2 linked regions of the Piscinibacter sp. HJYY11 genome follow. The protein of the gene in region 2 interacts with the protein of the main gene of each other region in a pairwise test. Links are inferred from orthologs where the notes say so. Each region holds a gene or a part of one and is shown on either strand. Other genes may lie near its edges. The genes, in order: JI745_RS10885 and grxD.

Evidence for each region.
Region 1: the proteins of grxD (region 2) and JI745_RS10885 interact in binary tests that used the Escherichia coli proteins (3 or more experiments, as listed by UniProt). The link is inferred for Piscinibacter sp. HJYY11 from one-to-one orthologs.

The regions. Positions count from the first base shown.
Region 1 is NZ_JAERQZ010000001.1:2,377,528-2,385,120, forward strand. What follows is about bases 2,416-5,301. They hold JI745_RS10885 (BolA family protein), read right to left. Parts: upstream 4,051-5,301; coding sequence 3,781-4,050; downstream 2,416-3,780. Other genes in these bases: hisG (ATP phosphoribosyltransferase), read right to left, coding at 2,416-2,439; murA (UDP-N-acetylglucosamine 1-carboxyvinyltransferase), read right to left, coding at 2,436-3,695; JI745_RS10890 (ABC transporter permease), read right to left, coding at 4,070-4,837; JI745_RS10895 (ABC transporter ATP-binding protein), read right to left, coding at 4,834-5,301. In the rest of the region: JI745_RS10860 (hypothetical protein), read left to right, coding at 1-251; JI745_RS10865 (hypothetical protein), read left to right, coding at 248-436; hisD (histidinol dehydrogenase), read right to left, coding at 437-1,795; more of hisG, read right to left, coding at 1,801-2,415; more of JI745_RS10895, read right to left, coding at 5,302-5,769; JI745_RS10900 (TetR/AcrR family transcriptional regulator), read left to right, coding at 5,873-6,535; JI745_RS10905 (hypothetical protein), read left to right, coding at 6,548-7,321; JI745_RS10910 (DUF3501 family protein), read left to right, coding at 7,559-7,593. UniProt on the Escherichia coli protein: Involved in cell resistance against acid stress.
Region 2 is NZ_JAERQZ010000001.1:4,399,886-4,407,353, forward strand. The notes cover bases 4,423-7,183. They hold grxD (Grx4 family monothiol glutaredoxin), read right to left. Parts: upstream 6,082-7,183; coding sequence 5,764-6,081; downstream 4,423-5,763. Other genes in these bases: JI745_RS20660 (proline--tRNA ligase), read left to right, coding at 4,423-4,544; JI745_RS20665 (lytic transglycosylase domain-containing protein), read left to right, coding at 4,541-5,173; JI745_RS20670 (UbiX family flavin prenyltransferase), read right to left, coding at 5,183-5,761; JI745_RS20680 (hypothetical protein), read right to left, coding at 6,181-6,741; prmC (peptide chain release factor N(5)-glutamine methyltransferase), read right to left, coding at 6,888-7,183. Outside these bases: Obg family GTPase CgtA, read left to right, coding at 1-963; proB (glutamate 5-kinase), read left to right, coding at 960-2,078; JI745_RS20655 (RNA pyrophosphohydrolase), read right to left, coding at 2,082-2,672; more of JI745_RS20660, read left to right, coding at 2,799-4,422; more of prmC, read right to left, coding at 7,184-7,468. UniProt on the Escherichia coli protein: Monothiol glutaredoxin involved in the biogenesis of iron-sulfur clusters.

The sequences.
Region 1 (7,593 bases), 2.0 Mb from region 2 along the record:
CCGCCCAACGCGAGTTCCTCGAAAAGCAGGCCAAGCTGCGCGGCACCAACGTGTCGGCCGAGGTCCGTGCCTCGATCGACCTGTACCGCGCGGGCGTCGAGTCGGTGGCCGAGCTGGAGCTGCTCGACGTCGCCACCCGCAAGGCCAAGGACGACCTCGATGCCACCCTCGCCACCCTCGACGCCGGCCAGCGGCGCGCGAAGGCCTTCTTCGCGGAGATCGACTCGATCAAGGCAGGGTCCTCGACATGAGCCTGGTCGCGGAAATCGTCGACCGCTTGTCCGGCGTGTCCGCGCTGCGCGAGAAGGTCGCCCAGCAAGACAAGGTGCTCGAAGGCATGCAGCGCATCCTGCTCGAGCAGCAGCGTGAACTCGCCGAGCTGAAGGGAACCTTGCGCGCGCTGGTCACGATGCAGCAAGCCTTGCCCAAGAAGTAGTCAGCGCTTGAGCCGCATTTCGGCGGCTTGCGCGTGGGCCTGCAGGCCTTCGCCATAGGCCAGTTCAGCGGCGATCACCCCGAGCTTCTGCGCGCCCGCCTCGCTCACCTCGATGAGGCTGCTGCGTTTCTGGAAGTCGTAGACACCCAGCGGCGAGGAGAAACGTGCCGTGCCCGAGGTCGGCAGCACGTGGTTCGGCCCGGCGCAGTAGTCGCCCAGGCTTTCGCTCGTGAAGGCGCCCATGAAGATGGCGCCGGCGTGCTTCAGCAGCGGCTCCCAGCGCGCGGGCTCGCTGGAGCTGATCTCCAGGTGCTCGGGCGCGATGCGGTTGCTGATCGCGCAAGCCTCTTCCATCGAGCGCGTGTGGATGAGCGCACCTCGGCCTTCGAGCGAAGCACGGATCACGTCGCGACGCGGCATGCCGGGCAGCAGGCGTTCGATCTCGGCCTTGACCTTGGCGATGTAGCTGGCGTCGGGGCACAACAGGATGCTTTGCGCCAGCTCGTCGTGCTCGGCCTGGCTGAAGAGATCCATCGCCACCCAGTCGGGCGGCGTTGTTCCGTCGGCCAGCACCAGGATCTCGCTCGGGCCGGCGATCATGTCGATGCCCACCTTGCCGAACACACGGCGCTTGGCACTCGCGACATAGGCGTTGCCGGGGCCGGTGATCTTGTCGACGGCGGGGATGGTGGCGGTGCCGTAGGCCAGCGCGCCCACGGCCTGCGCACCGCCGATGGTGAACACACGGTCGACACCCGCCACGGCGGCTGCGGCCAGCACCAGGGTGTTGCGCTCGCCCTTGCCTCCTGCTGCACCGGTGCCGCCGGTCGCGATGCTGCCCTTCACCGGCGTCGGCACCACCATGATGATTTCGCCGACCCCGGCCACCTTGGCGGGGATCGCGTTCATCAGGATGCTGGACGGATAGGCCGCCTTGCCGCCCGGCACGTAGATGCCCACACGGTCGAGCGGCGTGACCTTCTGGCCGAGCAGCGTGCCGTCGGCGTCGCGGTAGCTCCAGGAGCGGCCACAGGCGTCGAGCTGGCGCTGGTGGTAGTCGCGCACGCGCTCAGCGGCGGCCTGCAGGGCCTCGCGCTGTTTCGGCGTGATGGCGGCCAGCGCAGCCTCCAGCTCGGCACGGGGAATCTCGAGCGCCTTCACCGCGTCTGCGGCCAGCCCATCGAAGCGCTGCGTGTACTCGAGCACCGCCGCGTCACCGCGCTTTTGCACGTCTTGCAGGATCGCCGCCACCCGCTCCTCGATCGCATGGTCGGTCTCGGCCGACCAGTGCAGCACGCGCTGGAATTCGGCTTCGAAATCGGCGGCGGTCGTGGCGAGCTGGCGGACGTTGACGCTCATGGTCGTTACTCGGGAATGGCCGACGCGATCGCGTCGAGGATCTGGCGGAGGGGCTCGCGCTTGGTCTTGAGCGCGGCCTGGTTGACCACCAGGCGGGCCGAGATCTTCATGATCTCCTCGACCTCGACAAGGTGGTTGGCCTTCAGCGTGCTGCCGGTGGACACGAGGTCGACGATGGCATCCGCCAGGCCCGTGAGCGGCGCAAGCTCCATCGAGCCGTAGAGCTTGATCACGTCGACGTGCACGCCCTTGTCGGCGAAGAAATCGCGCGCGCAGCTGGTGTACTTGGTCGCGACGCGGATGCGCGAGCCCTGCTTCACCGCGGCTTCGTAGTCGAAGTCGTCGCGCGTGGCGACGCTCATGCGGCACTTGGCGATCTTGAGGTCGAGCGGCTGGTACAGGCCCTGGCCGCCATGCTCGAGCAGCACGTCCTTGCCGGCCACGCCGAGGTCGGCACCGCCGTACTGCACGTAGGTCGGCACGTCGGTGGCACGCACCAGCACCACGCGCACCTCGGGCTGGGTGGTGCCGATGATGAGCTTGCGCGACTTCTCCGGGTCTTCGAGCACCTCGATGCCCGCGGCCTTCAGCAGCGGCAGGGTCTCTTCGAAGATGCGTCCCTTGGACAGTGCGAGCGTGATCATTTGATTCTCTGGATGTCGGCGCCGATGCCGCGCAGCTTGGTTTCCATCTGGTCGTAGCCGCGGTCCAGGTGGTAGATGCGGTCGACGGTGGTTTCGCCATCGGCCACGAGGCCGGCGATCACGAGGCTGGCCGAGGCGCGCAGGTCCGTGGCCATCACCGTTGCGCCAGACAGCTGCGGCACGCCCTGCACGATGGCCGTGTGGCCGTCGACCTCGATCTTCGCGCCCAGGCGCACGAGTTCGTTCACGTGCATGTAGCGGTTCTCGAAGATGGTCTCGGTGATCCGGGCCGTGCCCTCGGCGATGCAGTCGAGCGCCATGAACTGCGCCTGCATGTCCGTCGGGAAGGCCGGGTATTCGCTCGTGCGGAAGCCTACCGCGCGCAGGCGCTTGTCGTTCTTGACGCGGATCCAGTCGGCGCCCGATTCGATGGTCGCGCCGGCGTCACGCAGCTTGTCGATCACGGCATCGAGGTGGTCGGCACGCGAGCGGCGCAGCGTCACGTCGCCACCGGCCGCAGCCACGGCGCAGAGGAAGGTGCCGGCCTCGATGCGGTCGGGCACGATGCGGTGGTTCACGCCCCCCAGGCGCTCCACGCCCTGGATGCGGATCTTGCTGGTGCCGTGACCTTCGATCTTCGCGCCCATCTTGATGAGCATCTCGGCGAGATCCGGAATCTCGGGCTCCTGCGCCGCGTTCTCCAGCACTGTCTCGCCCTCGGCCAGCACGGCGGCCATCATCAGGTTCTCGGTGCCGGTGACGGTGACCATGTCGGTCGTGATGCGGGCACCCTTCAGCCGCTTGGTCCTGGCGTGGATGTAGCCGTGCTCGACGGTGATCTCGGCACCCATCGCCTGCATGCCCTTGATGTGCTGGTCGACCGGGCGCGAGCCGATCGCGCAGCCGCCGGGCAGCGACACCTTGGCCTCACCGAAGCGCGCCAGCAGCGGGCCCAGCACGAGGATCGACGCGCGCATCGTCTTCACCAGGTCGTAGGTCGCTTCGCGCGAGGTCACGTTGGAGGCGTTGATCGACACCGTGTCGGGCTGCGACTCGCTGCGCTCGGCCTGCACGCCCATCATGCGCAGCAGCTTGAGCGTGGTGTTCACGTCCTGCAGGCGCGGCACGTTGGTGAGCGTCACCGGCTCGGCGGTCAGGAGCGTCGCGCAGAGTTCGGGCAGCGCCGCGTTCTTCGCGCCCGAGATCATCACCTCGCCCTGGAGTTGGCGGCCGCCTTTGATGAGGAGTTTGTCCATGTGGGGCTTTCAGCCGCCATGCCCACCCGGCTCACGGACCCGCAGGCAGCAGGCCCGCCAGCCGCAGTGCACACTGCGGCGCGATTCAATGGTGGTGGTTGGAGGCCGACGAGGCGTTGGAAGCCCACTCGGCCGGGGTCAGCGTCTTCATGGACAGCGCGTGGATTTGCTCGCGCATTCTATCGCCCAGGGCCTGGTAGACCCGCTGGTGGCGCGACACGCGGCTCTTGCCCTCGAACTCGGCCGAGACGATGGTGGCGAAGAAATGGCGCCCGTCGCCTTCGACCTGCAGGTGGTCGCAGGCAAGGCCTTGCGCGATGTAGCGCTCGACGTCGGCGGGGGTGGGATCGGCCATGAGGGTGCGGATTATCGCCTCAGGACCTGATCTTGTAGCCGATGCGCAGCAAATGCAGGCACAGCGCGCACACCACGACCAGACTGGCGCCGACGATGGCGAGGCTGGTCCACGGCGACACATCGCTCACCCCGAAGAAGCCGTGCCGGAAGCCATCGACCATGTAGAAGAAGGGGTTCAGGTGGCTCACGCCCTGCCAGAACGCCGGCAAGGACTTGATGGAATAGAACACGCCCGAGAGCATGGTCATGGGCATGACGATGAAGTTCTGGAAGGCGGCGATCTGGTCGAACTTCTCGGCCCAGAGGCCGGCCACCAGGCCCAGCGCGCCCATCATCGCGGCACCGCAGAGCGTGAAGACGATGATCCACAGCGGGTTGGCAATCGGCGGCGGGGCGAACCACACGGTGACCAGCAGCACGCCCAGGCCCACCGCCACGCCGCGGATGATGGACGCTCCCACGTAGGCCACGAACCAGGCCCAGTGGCTGAGCGGCGTGACCAGCAGGAACACGAGGTTGCCGGTGATCTTGCTCTGGATCAGCGACGAGCTGCTGTTGGCGAACGCGTTCTGCAGCACGCTCATCATCACGAGGCCCGGGATCAGGAAACTCGTGTAGCCGACCTCGCCGAACACGGTCACCCGGCCTTCGAGCACGTGGCCGAAGATCAGCAGGTACAGCACCGCGGTGAGCACCGGCGCGGCCACCGTCTGGAAGCTCACCTTGTAGAAGCGCAGCATCTCCTTGTAGATCAGCGTGCGCGCGCCCTCGAGCACGATCTTCATACGGCCACCTGCACCTGCTCGAGCGTCCTCGGTGCGCCTTGCATGATCTCGAGGAACACGTCTTCGAGGTCGGCGCGGCCGATCTCCAGGTCTTCGGGCTGGCAGCCGTGCGCGCGCAGGATCTGCAACACCCGTTCGACCTCCGCCGTGTCGTGCGCGGTGACCTGCACGATGCGCCCGGTCACGCGGGCATGCGAGGTGAGTTCGGCCGGCAGCGCCTGGTCCATCTTGAACCGCATCATCGTGCTGGCGGTGCCGGCGAGCAGCGCCGAGGTGCGGTCGAGCGCGACCACCTGGCCGAGCTTCAACATCGCGATGCGGCCGCACAGCGCTTCGGCCTCTTCGAGGTAGTGCGTCGTCAGCAGCACCGTGTGGCCCTGCTTGTTGAGCCGGGCCACGAAATGCCACAGCGTCTGCCGCAGCTCCACGTCGACACCCGCCGTCGGCTCGTCCAACACGATCACCGGCGGCCGGTGCACCAGCGCCTGCGCCACCAGCACACGGCGCTTCATGCCACCGGAGAGCTGGCGCATGTTGGCGTCCGCCTTGTCGGCGAGGCCCAGCCCCTGCAGCAGCTCGTCGATCCAGGCGTCGTTGTTCTTCACGCCGAAGTAGCCGCTCTGGATGCGCAGCGTCTCGCGCACACTGAAAAAGGGGTCGAACACCAGCTCCTGCGGCACGATGCCGAGCGCCTTGCGCGCGGCGGCAAAGTCGGTCACCACGTCGTGGCCGAGCACCGAGACGCTGCCGCCGCTGGCACGCGTCAAGCCCGCGAGGATGGTGATCAAGGTGGTCTTGCCTGCCCCGTTGGGCCCGAGCAGGCCGAAGAACTCGCCCGGCTCGATGTTGAAGCTCACCCCATCCAGGGCCCGCACTTCGCGGCCGGCGGTGCGGTAAAGCTTGCTGACGTTCTGGAACGAGACGGCGGACATGAGGGCGCGGATTGTAGGCAGCCCGCTCTTTTCTCGCTCGCGGCGCCCCACCGCCGCCCCGCCCGGTGCTAGATTCGCCGGCACCGCTTAGAGCCTCCGAGACATGGCCCCTCCCCCGAAGAAACCGCGGCGCACAGCCGAGCGCATCCTCGAAGTGACGCTGGAGCTGTTCAACCGCTTCGGCGAGCCCAATGTCTCCACCACGCTGATCTCGGCCGAGCTGAACATCAGCCCCGGCAACCTCTACTACCACTATCCCGCCAAAGACGAGCTGATCAACGCGCTCTTCGGCCGCTACGAAGAAGCGCTCACGCAGCTGCTGCACGCCGCCGACGACGTGCGCAACGTGGAAGACGCCTGGCTCTTCTTCCACATGCTCTTCGAGCTGATCTGGCGCTACCGATTCCTCTACCGCGACCTCAACGACCTGCTCAGCAAGAACCGCAAGCTGGAGACGCACTTCCAGGTCGTGCTGAAGAACAAGACGCTGGCCGTGAAGGCCGTGCTCGACGGGCTCTCGCGCGGCAACGCGATCAAGCTCGACAGCCGCGCCGCCGACCCCACCGCCACCGCGATGGTGGTCGTGCTCACCTACTGGCTCTCGTACGAATACGTGCGCGACCCGCGCAACGCGCTCGAGCCCGACAGCGCCGGCCCCGCCCTCCTGCGCGGCGCCTTCCACGTGCTGAGCCTCTTGATGCCCTACCTCGAACCCGGCCAGCGCGAGCACCTGCTCGGTCTGGTGGGCCCTTACCAGAAGCCCTGACAGGAGACACCCATGGCCAAGTGGACCGCCTTCCCCTACGACGCCGCCGAATACACCTACGACGCCGCCACGCTGAAGAAGAAGTGGGCCCGCCTGCATGCGGGTGACGCCGAGCCTTTGCCGAAGGACGACAAGGTGCTGGCCGCCTGGGCGCTGTACCACGCAGGCGACTTCCAGAAGGCGGTCGAGGCGGGCCTGAAGGCGGGCGGCGCCGGCATCACGGTGGCCAACAAGGCCCAGTGCATCTACGCCAACTACCTGGAGAAGAGCGAGAAGACCAAGCTCGCGCTCTTCCTCGAAGTGGCCGAGCGCGCCGAGGCGCAGATGGCCGAAGAGCCGAAGAACGCCAACGCCTTCTACCTGGCCGCCTACGCCCTCGGCCGCTACAGCCAGGGCATCAGCGTCGCCAAGGCGCTGACGCAGGGCCTCGGGTCCAAGGTGAAGGCCGCGCTCGAGACCGCCATCAAGCTGCAACCCAAGCACGCCGACGCCCACATCGCGCTGGGCACCTTCCACGCCGAGGTGATCGACAAGGTGGGCTCGCTGCTCGCCCGCACGCAGGGCGCAAGCAAGGACGCCGGCCTCGCCGCCTTCAAGACCGCGATCAAGCTCAACCCGGCTTCGGCGATCGCGATGGTCGAGTACGCCAACGGGCTCGTGATGCTCGAAGGCGACAAGAAGATGAAGGAAGCGGAGAAGCTCTACGCCGACGCCGCCGCCTGCGAGCCGCTCGATGCGATGGAGCGCCTCGACGTGGAAATGGCGAAATCCGAACTCGAGGACTAGTCATGTCGGCCCCTCGCCCGGCGCATACGCCGGACGATCCCCCAAGGGGATTGCGGGCCGGCTTGGGAGCGGCCCGGCGCTCGGCCCGCGCTCGCTTTGCATGACCCGCCCGCCTCACAGGCCGGCGGGTTTTCTTTTCCATACTTGCAAATAGGAACTATTCGCATTTAAAGTGCGAACCATCGCATTCGCCAGCCTCGTGCCAGCCGTGCTCCACACACGACCACAGGCTGGACCATGCTCACTGCAACCTCTCCGCTGGCGTCTTCTCT
Region 2 (7,468 bases):
GGGCGTGGTGGAAGCGTGTTTGCCGTGGGTGACCGAAATCTCAACACGCTGATCGACTTTCGCTACGCGCGACGGCATGAGGCGCGCAACGGTGAAAACGGGCGCGGTTCCGACCAATACGGTGCGGCAGCCGACGACATCGTGCTGCGCATGCCGATGGGCACCATCATCACCGACCTCGACACGGGGAACGTGATCGCCGAGTTGCTGGTGCCGGATGAGAAGGTGCTCCTCGCCAAGGGCGGCGACGGCGGTTTCGGCAATTTGCATTTCAAGACCAGCACCAACCGTGCTCCTCGGCAAAAGACCCCCGGCTGGCCGGGTGAGCATCGCAAGTTGAAGCTCGAGTTGCGCGTGCTGGCTGATGTAGGTCTCCTGGGGCTGCCGAATGCTGGCAAGTCCACGCTGATCGCCGCGATCTCGAATGCGCGACCCAAGATTGCCGACTATCCCTTCACCACGCTGCATCCCAATCTGGGTGTCGTGCGTGTGGCTGCGGAGCAGAGCTTCGTGGTTGCCGACATCCCCGGCCTGATCGAAGGTGCGTCGGAGGGGGCTGGGTTGGGGCATCTGTTCTTGCGCCATTTGCAGCGCACACATCTGCTGCTCCATGTGGTCGACATGGCTCCTTTCGATGACAGCATCGACCCCGTTGCTCAGGCCAGAGGTATCGTCTCGGAGCTCAAGAAGTACGACCAGTCCCTTTACGACAAGCCGCGCTGGCTGGTGCTCAACAAGCTGGACATGGTGCCGATCGAAGATCGCGAGCGTCGGGTCAAAGACTTCGTGAAGCGCTTCAAGTGGAAGGGTCCGGTGTTCCAGATTTCCGCTTTGACGCGTGAAGGTTGCGAACACATGGTGCAGGCGATCTACCAGCACGTCTCGAAGCTGAAGAACGTGGTTCCCGACGATCCCGACCCGCGTTTCGCCGATCCCCATCGAGACCTCGAGCAATCGCCATGACCGACGCCCTCAAGAACGCCAAACGCATCGTCATCAAGGTCGGCTCCAGCTTGGTGACCAACGAAGGCCGCGGGCTCGATGCCCAGGCCATCGGCAACTGGTGCCGCCAGATGGCGGCGCTGGCTGCACAGGGGCGCGAGGTGGTGATGGTGTCGAGCGGCGCGGTGGCCGAAGGCATGAAGCGCCTGGGCTGGGCAACACGGCCCAAGGAGATCCATGAGCTGCAGGCGGCTGCAGCCGTCGGGCAGATGGGGCTGGCCCAGATCTACGAGACCCAACTGCGCCAATATGACATGGGCAGTGCCCAAGTGCTGCTGACCCATGCGGACTTGGCCGACCGCGAGCGTTACCTGAATGCGCGCTCCACACTCCTGACGCTGTTGCGCTTGAAGGTCGTGCCGGTCATCAACGAGAACGACACGGTCGTCAACGACGAGATCAAGTTCGGGGACAACGACACACTGGGTGCGTTGGTGGCCAACCTTGTCGAAGCTGATGCACTGGTCATCCTCACCGACCAGAAGGGCCTGTATTCAGCCGATCCGCGCAAGGACCCGAGCGCACGCTTCATTGATGAGGCCGAAGCCGGTACGCCGGAGTTGGAACGCATGGCCGGTGGTGCAGGCTCGAGCATCGGCCGCGGCGGCATGATCACCAAGGTGCTGGCTGCCAAGCGCGCCGCAAGCAGCGGGGCTTCCACAGTCATCGCATGGGGCCGTGAGCCTGATGTGCTGTTGCGTCTGGCCGCCGGCGAGGCGATCGGCACCGCGCTGACCGCATCGACCGCCAAGCTGGCGGCGCGCAAGCAGTGGATGGCCGATCACCTGCAGTTCCGCGGTGCGGTGGTGATCGACGATGGCGCTGTCGCCAAGCTGCGAGACGAAGGCAAGAGCCTGCTGCCCATCGGCATGGTCGAGGTGCAGGGTGAGTTTGTGCGGGGCGACGTGATCGCCGTGCGAGACAAGGCAGGCAACGAGATCGCGCGAGGCCTGGCGAACTACGCCAGCTCTGAGGCTCGCTTGATCGCGCGCAAGCCTTCCAGCGAGTTCGAGCGGCTGCTGGGCTTCACCGGCGAACCGGAGATGATTCACCGCGACAACTTGGTGTTGGCTTGACGCTCAGGACGACGCCGGTTCGGGAGGCCCGCTCTCGTCAAGCGGTGTCGTGTTGGTGCTGCCCGCGTCATCGCGGTGGTGTGGCCGCATGCCTGAGCGCAGATAGCGGTTGTGGTGGTTGTTGCGAGGCAGGAAGCGCGCCAACTCGGTGAGTGCCATCTGGTACACGTCACGCTTGAACTCGATCACGAGGTCGAGCGGCACCCAATAGTCGTTCCAGCGCCAGGCGTCGAACTCCGGGTGATCGGTGGCGCGCAGGTTCATGTCGCTGTCGCGGCCCATCAGCTGCAGCAGAAACCAGATCTGCTTCTGTCCGCGGTAGTGGCCGCGGGCGTCGCGTCGAATGAAATGCTCCGGCACTTCATACCGCAACCAATCACGAGTGCGCGCGACGATGCGAACGTGTTCGGGCGACAACCCCACTTCTTCGTGGAGCTCGCGGAACATCGCCTGCTCAGGCGTTTCGCCGTATTTGATGCCCCCTTGCGGGAACTGCCAGGAGTGGGTGCGGATGCGCTTGCCCCAGAAAACCTGGTTCTTCGTATTGAGCAGAATGATGCCGACGTTGGGTCTGAACCCTTCTCGGTCGAGCATAATCAACCTCAAATTCTTTAATTGAATTCATTATTGCACTGGCTTTGCGGGAAGTGACCCCGCGGGTTTCCCCAGCCCTGCCGTGCAAGCCTCCGCTTCCCCCGCCTCTTCCCCAGTTTCCCGCTCATGAAAGCTTCTCAGTTTTTCATTTCCACGCTCAAGGAAGCGCCTGCCGACGCCGAGGTCACCAGCCACAAACTGATGATGCGGGCCGGCCTGATCAAACGTCTGGGCGCGGGCATCTACAACTACATGCCGATGGGTTTGCGGGTGATTCGCAAGGTTGAAAACATCATCCGCGAGGAAATGAACCGCGCCGGTGCCGTCGAGCTCTTGATGCCGGTCGTGCAGCCTGCCGAGCTGTGGCAGGAAACTGGCCGATTCCAGAAGATGGGCCCCGAGTTGCTGCGTGTGAAAGACCGGCACGACCGTGATTTCATCATCCAGCCGACGTCCGAAGAGGTCATCACCGACATCGCTCGCCAGGAGCTGCGCAGCTACCGCATGCTGCCGAAAAATTTTTATCACATCCAGACCAAGTTCCGCGACGAGCGCCGCCCGCGCTTTGGCGTGATGCGTGGGCGCGAGTTCACGATGAAGGATGCCTACTCCTTCGACCGGGACGTGGCGGCCGCCGGCAAGAGCTACGACGCGATGTATGCGGCCTACGTGCGCATCTTCGAGCGCATGGGCCTCGTGTTCCGTGCCGTGGCCGCCGACACCGGCGCCATCGGGGGTGACCGCTCGCACGAGTTCCAGGTCATCGCCGACACCGGCGAAGACGCCATCGCGTATTGCCCCGATTCCGACTACGCGGCCAACGTGGAGCTGGCCGAGGCGCTGCCGCTCATCGCCCAGCGTGGCGCTGCAAGCCAGGCCCTCGTCAAGACGCCGACGCCGGGCAAGAGCACTTGCGAGGACGTGGCCCAGCTGCTCAACCTGCCCTTGTCGCAGACGGTGAAGTCGCTGGTGCTGGCCACGGATGAAAAGAACGAGGCCGACGAGATCGTGAAGACGACGGTGTGGCTGCTGCTCGTGCGTGGCGACCACAGCCTCAATGAGGTCAAGGCCGGCAAGATCGAAGGTCTGAAGGAAGGCTACCGCTTCGCCACGGTGGCCGAAATCGAGGCGCACTTCGGCTGCAGGCCGGGCTATCTCGGCCCGATCGGCGTGAAGAAGCCGGTGCGCGTCGTGGCCGACCGCACTGTCGCTGCGATGAGCGATTTCGTCTGCGGCGCCAACGAAGCTGACTTCCACTTCACCGGCGCCAACTGGGGCCGTGACCTGCCCGAGCCCAGCGTGGTGGCCGACATCCGCAACGTCGTCGAAGGCGATCCCTCGCCCGACGGCAAGGGCGTGCTCGCGATGCAGCGCGGCATCGAGGTGGGCCATGTGTTCTACCTCGGCACCAAGTACTCGAAGGCGATGAACGCCACCTACCTCGACGAAAACGGCAAGCCGCAGCTGCTCGAGATGGGTTGCTACGGCATTGGTGTCACGCGATTGCTTGGCGCCGCCATCGAGCAGAGCCATGATGATCGCGGGATCATCTGGCCGGTGTCGATGGCGCCGTTCAGCGTGGTGCTGTGCCCGATCGGCTACGACCGTTCGGCCGAGGTCAAGGCCGCCGCCGATCGCCTGCACGACGAACTGCAGGCGCAAGGTGTCGACGTGATGCTCGACGACCGCGGCGAGCGCCCAGGCGCCATGTTTGCCGACTGGGAACTGATCGGCGTGCCGCACCGGGTGGTGCTGTCGGACCGAGGCTTGAAGGAAGGCAAGGTCGAATACCAGGGTCGCCGCGATGCGCAGGCCACGGCGGTGGCTGCGGCCGAGGTGGGCGCCTTCCTGAAAGGCCGGCTCTCGGCATGAGCGTGACGAGCGGGCTGGGCCGGCGACATCTGCTCGCCGCGGCGGCCTGGCCTGCATTGCAGGCCTTTGCGCCGGCTGCGCACGCGGGGGCACAAGTCGAGGAGCCGCTGGCCGACGCCGTGCGTTCGGCGCTGTCGGCAGCCATTGCCAACCGTGCGCCGCCCAAGCCGGTCTTCGACAACATCGAAGAACGCCTCGTCTACCTGAAGTGGCTGGGTGAGATGAGCAACCGCCTGAAAAAGCGCAAGGCCGAGCATGTCGCCCGCGTGGAGTTCCTCGAGACCGTCTGGTACGAGAGCACCCGCGCAGGGCTGGAGCAGTCGCTGGTGCTCGCGTTGATCCAGGTGGAAAGTGGCTTTCGCAAGTACGCCATCAGCCGTGTCGGGGCGCGGGGCTACATGCAGGTGATGCCGTTCTGGGCGCGGCTGATCGGAGAGGGCGACGTGGCGCGGCTTTTCCACATGCAGACCAACCTGCGCTTCGGTTGCGTGATCCTGCGCCACTACCTCGACCGCGAGCGGGGTGATCTCTACATGGCGCTCGGCCGCTACAACGGCAGCCGAGGCAGGCCGGAGTACCCGAACCTCGTGTTCGGTGCCCGCAAGGCCTGGACCTTCAAGCCCGCCTGAGCGAGCGGCTCAGAGCCCCGCCCAGGGCTTGGGCTGTGCCTCGTGGACCCCGAGCAGGGCGAGCACCCGCTCCACGGAGTCGTCGATCACCTCGTCGAGCGTGGCAGGGCGGTGGTAGAACGCCGGCAGGGGCGGGAAGACGATGCCGCCCATCTCCGTCACCGCGGTCATGTTGCGCAGGTGCGCGAGGTTGTAGGGCGTTTCGCGCGCGAGCAGCACCAGCCGGCGGCGTTCCTTGAGCGTGACGTCGGCAGCGCGGCTGATGAGGTTGTCGGACAGGCCGTGCGCAATCGCCGCGAGCGTCCTCATCGAACAGGGCGCGACGACCATGCTCTCGACGGGAAACGAACCGCTGGCGATGGCCGCGCCCACGTCTGCCGGGTTGTAGGCGGTGTGCGCCAGTGCCTCCAGCGCCTTCCGGTCGAGGCCCAGTTCATGGTGGGCGTTGAGCACGCCGGCCGGGCTGATGACGAGGTGGGTTTCCCGCCCGGCCGCTTTCAGGCGTTGCAGCAGCCTCTGCCCGTACACCGCGCCGGTGGCGCCGGTGATGCCGACGACGACACGGCCAGAGACAGAGGAGGTGGCCAAAGTCAGGCCTGGGCACCCAGGACCTGTTGCAGCTCACCGGCCTGGTACATCTCCATCATGATGTCGGAGCCGCCGATGAATTCGCCGTTGACGTAGAGCTGCGGAATGGTCGGCCAGTTGGCGTATTCCTTGATGCCCTGGCGCACACCCTCGTCTTCCAGCACGTTGAAGGTCTTGAGGTCGTTGACGCCACAGGACTTGAGGATCTGCACCGCGCGGCCGGAGAAGCCGCACTGCGGGAACTGCGCCGTGCCCTTCATGAAAAGCACCACGCGGTTGGACTTGACGAGGTCGTCGATGCGTTGTTGAACGTCGCTCATGGTCGTGGCCGGCTTGCGCCGGCAAATCAAATGGGGATAGGCGAGGTTATACGGCAAACGGCGCAGGCCCGAGCCCGTGCCCGCGCAAGCCCACGCAAGTCAGAACGAATAGGAAACGCTGACCTGCAGGAGGGGGGCAAACCGGAGGTCGCGCACCGTGTCGTCGAGGCTGGACGAGCCGATGGCGCCCTTGCCAAAACGCGTGCCCGAGCGCGGCAGGCCCATCAGGCCCAAGTCGGCCGACAGGCCCCAGCCGCCCTTGCTCGACCAGCCGGTGTAGCCAAGGCCGAGATAGGGCTGCGTCCCTGCTTCGGTGCCATCGCCGGCGGTGCGGCGATCCAGCAACGAGGGGCTGCTCCAGACGGAACTGCGTGAACCGAGCAGCACGCCGCTGGTGGCACGCCAGCCACCCGATGTGCCGAGCCATGGGCGGCTCAGGTAGTAGTCGCCCATGAGGCTGACGGTGTTGACCCGTTGTTGCTCGGCATCGCCCACAAGCTCGCTTCGCGCGGGAGCAGTGGTGCCGATGGACAGGCGGGCCTTGAGACCTTCCCAGGCTTGCGCGTGGCTTTGCGGGCTCGTTCCATCGCCGGCGTGCGCGGCCATGACCCCGAGCGACAGGGTCAGTGCGGCGAGCCAGCGGAAGGAGAGGGAACGCATGAAAAGGTCTCTGAAGGCAATGCCGTGAAAGTGAAGGTCATGCTACGCCGCTTGGCGGGGCGTGGGTAGCTTCTTAGTCCATTTGGAGGAGGCTCGAACTGGGAGATGTGCGGCAATGCCGCAACACTCGAGCGGAGGCTGTCTGCTCAGCGCCACTGCCCCCCGGTGCAGCGGCCGATTCCTGCCAAATCTTCCCGCGTCTGGACGTTCGCAAAGCCCGCTGCCAGAAGTAGCGCACGCACGTGCTGCGACTGGTCATGGCCATGCTCGAGCAACAGCCATCCCGAGCTGGCGAGATGGGCTGGCGCGTCGGAAACGATGGCGCGCAAGGCATCGAGGCCATCGACACCGGAAGTCAGCGCAAGTTCCGGCTCGTGTCTTAGCGCAGGCAGGTGCTTGTCGCCCAATGCGATGTACGGCGGATTGCTGACGACGAGGTCGAACTGCTGGTTCTTCGCGCCGCTCCACCAGCTTCCCAGCACGAACCGGATGTCGAGACCCAGGCGCTGCGCATTGGCTTCTGCGACCGACAGCGCCGCATCGCTGGTGTCTATGGCCGTGACCGTGGCCGAGGGATGGCGATGCTTCAGGGCCAGCGCGATGGCACCGCTGCCGGTGCCGAGGTCCAGCACGCGGGGCTCCAGAGGGCCACCCTGCAGCAGCGCCAGGGCCCAGTCGACGAGCGTTTCGGTATCGGGACGCGGGATCAGCACGTCGGGCGTGACCT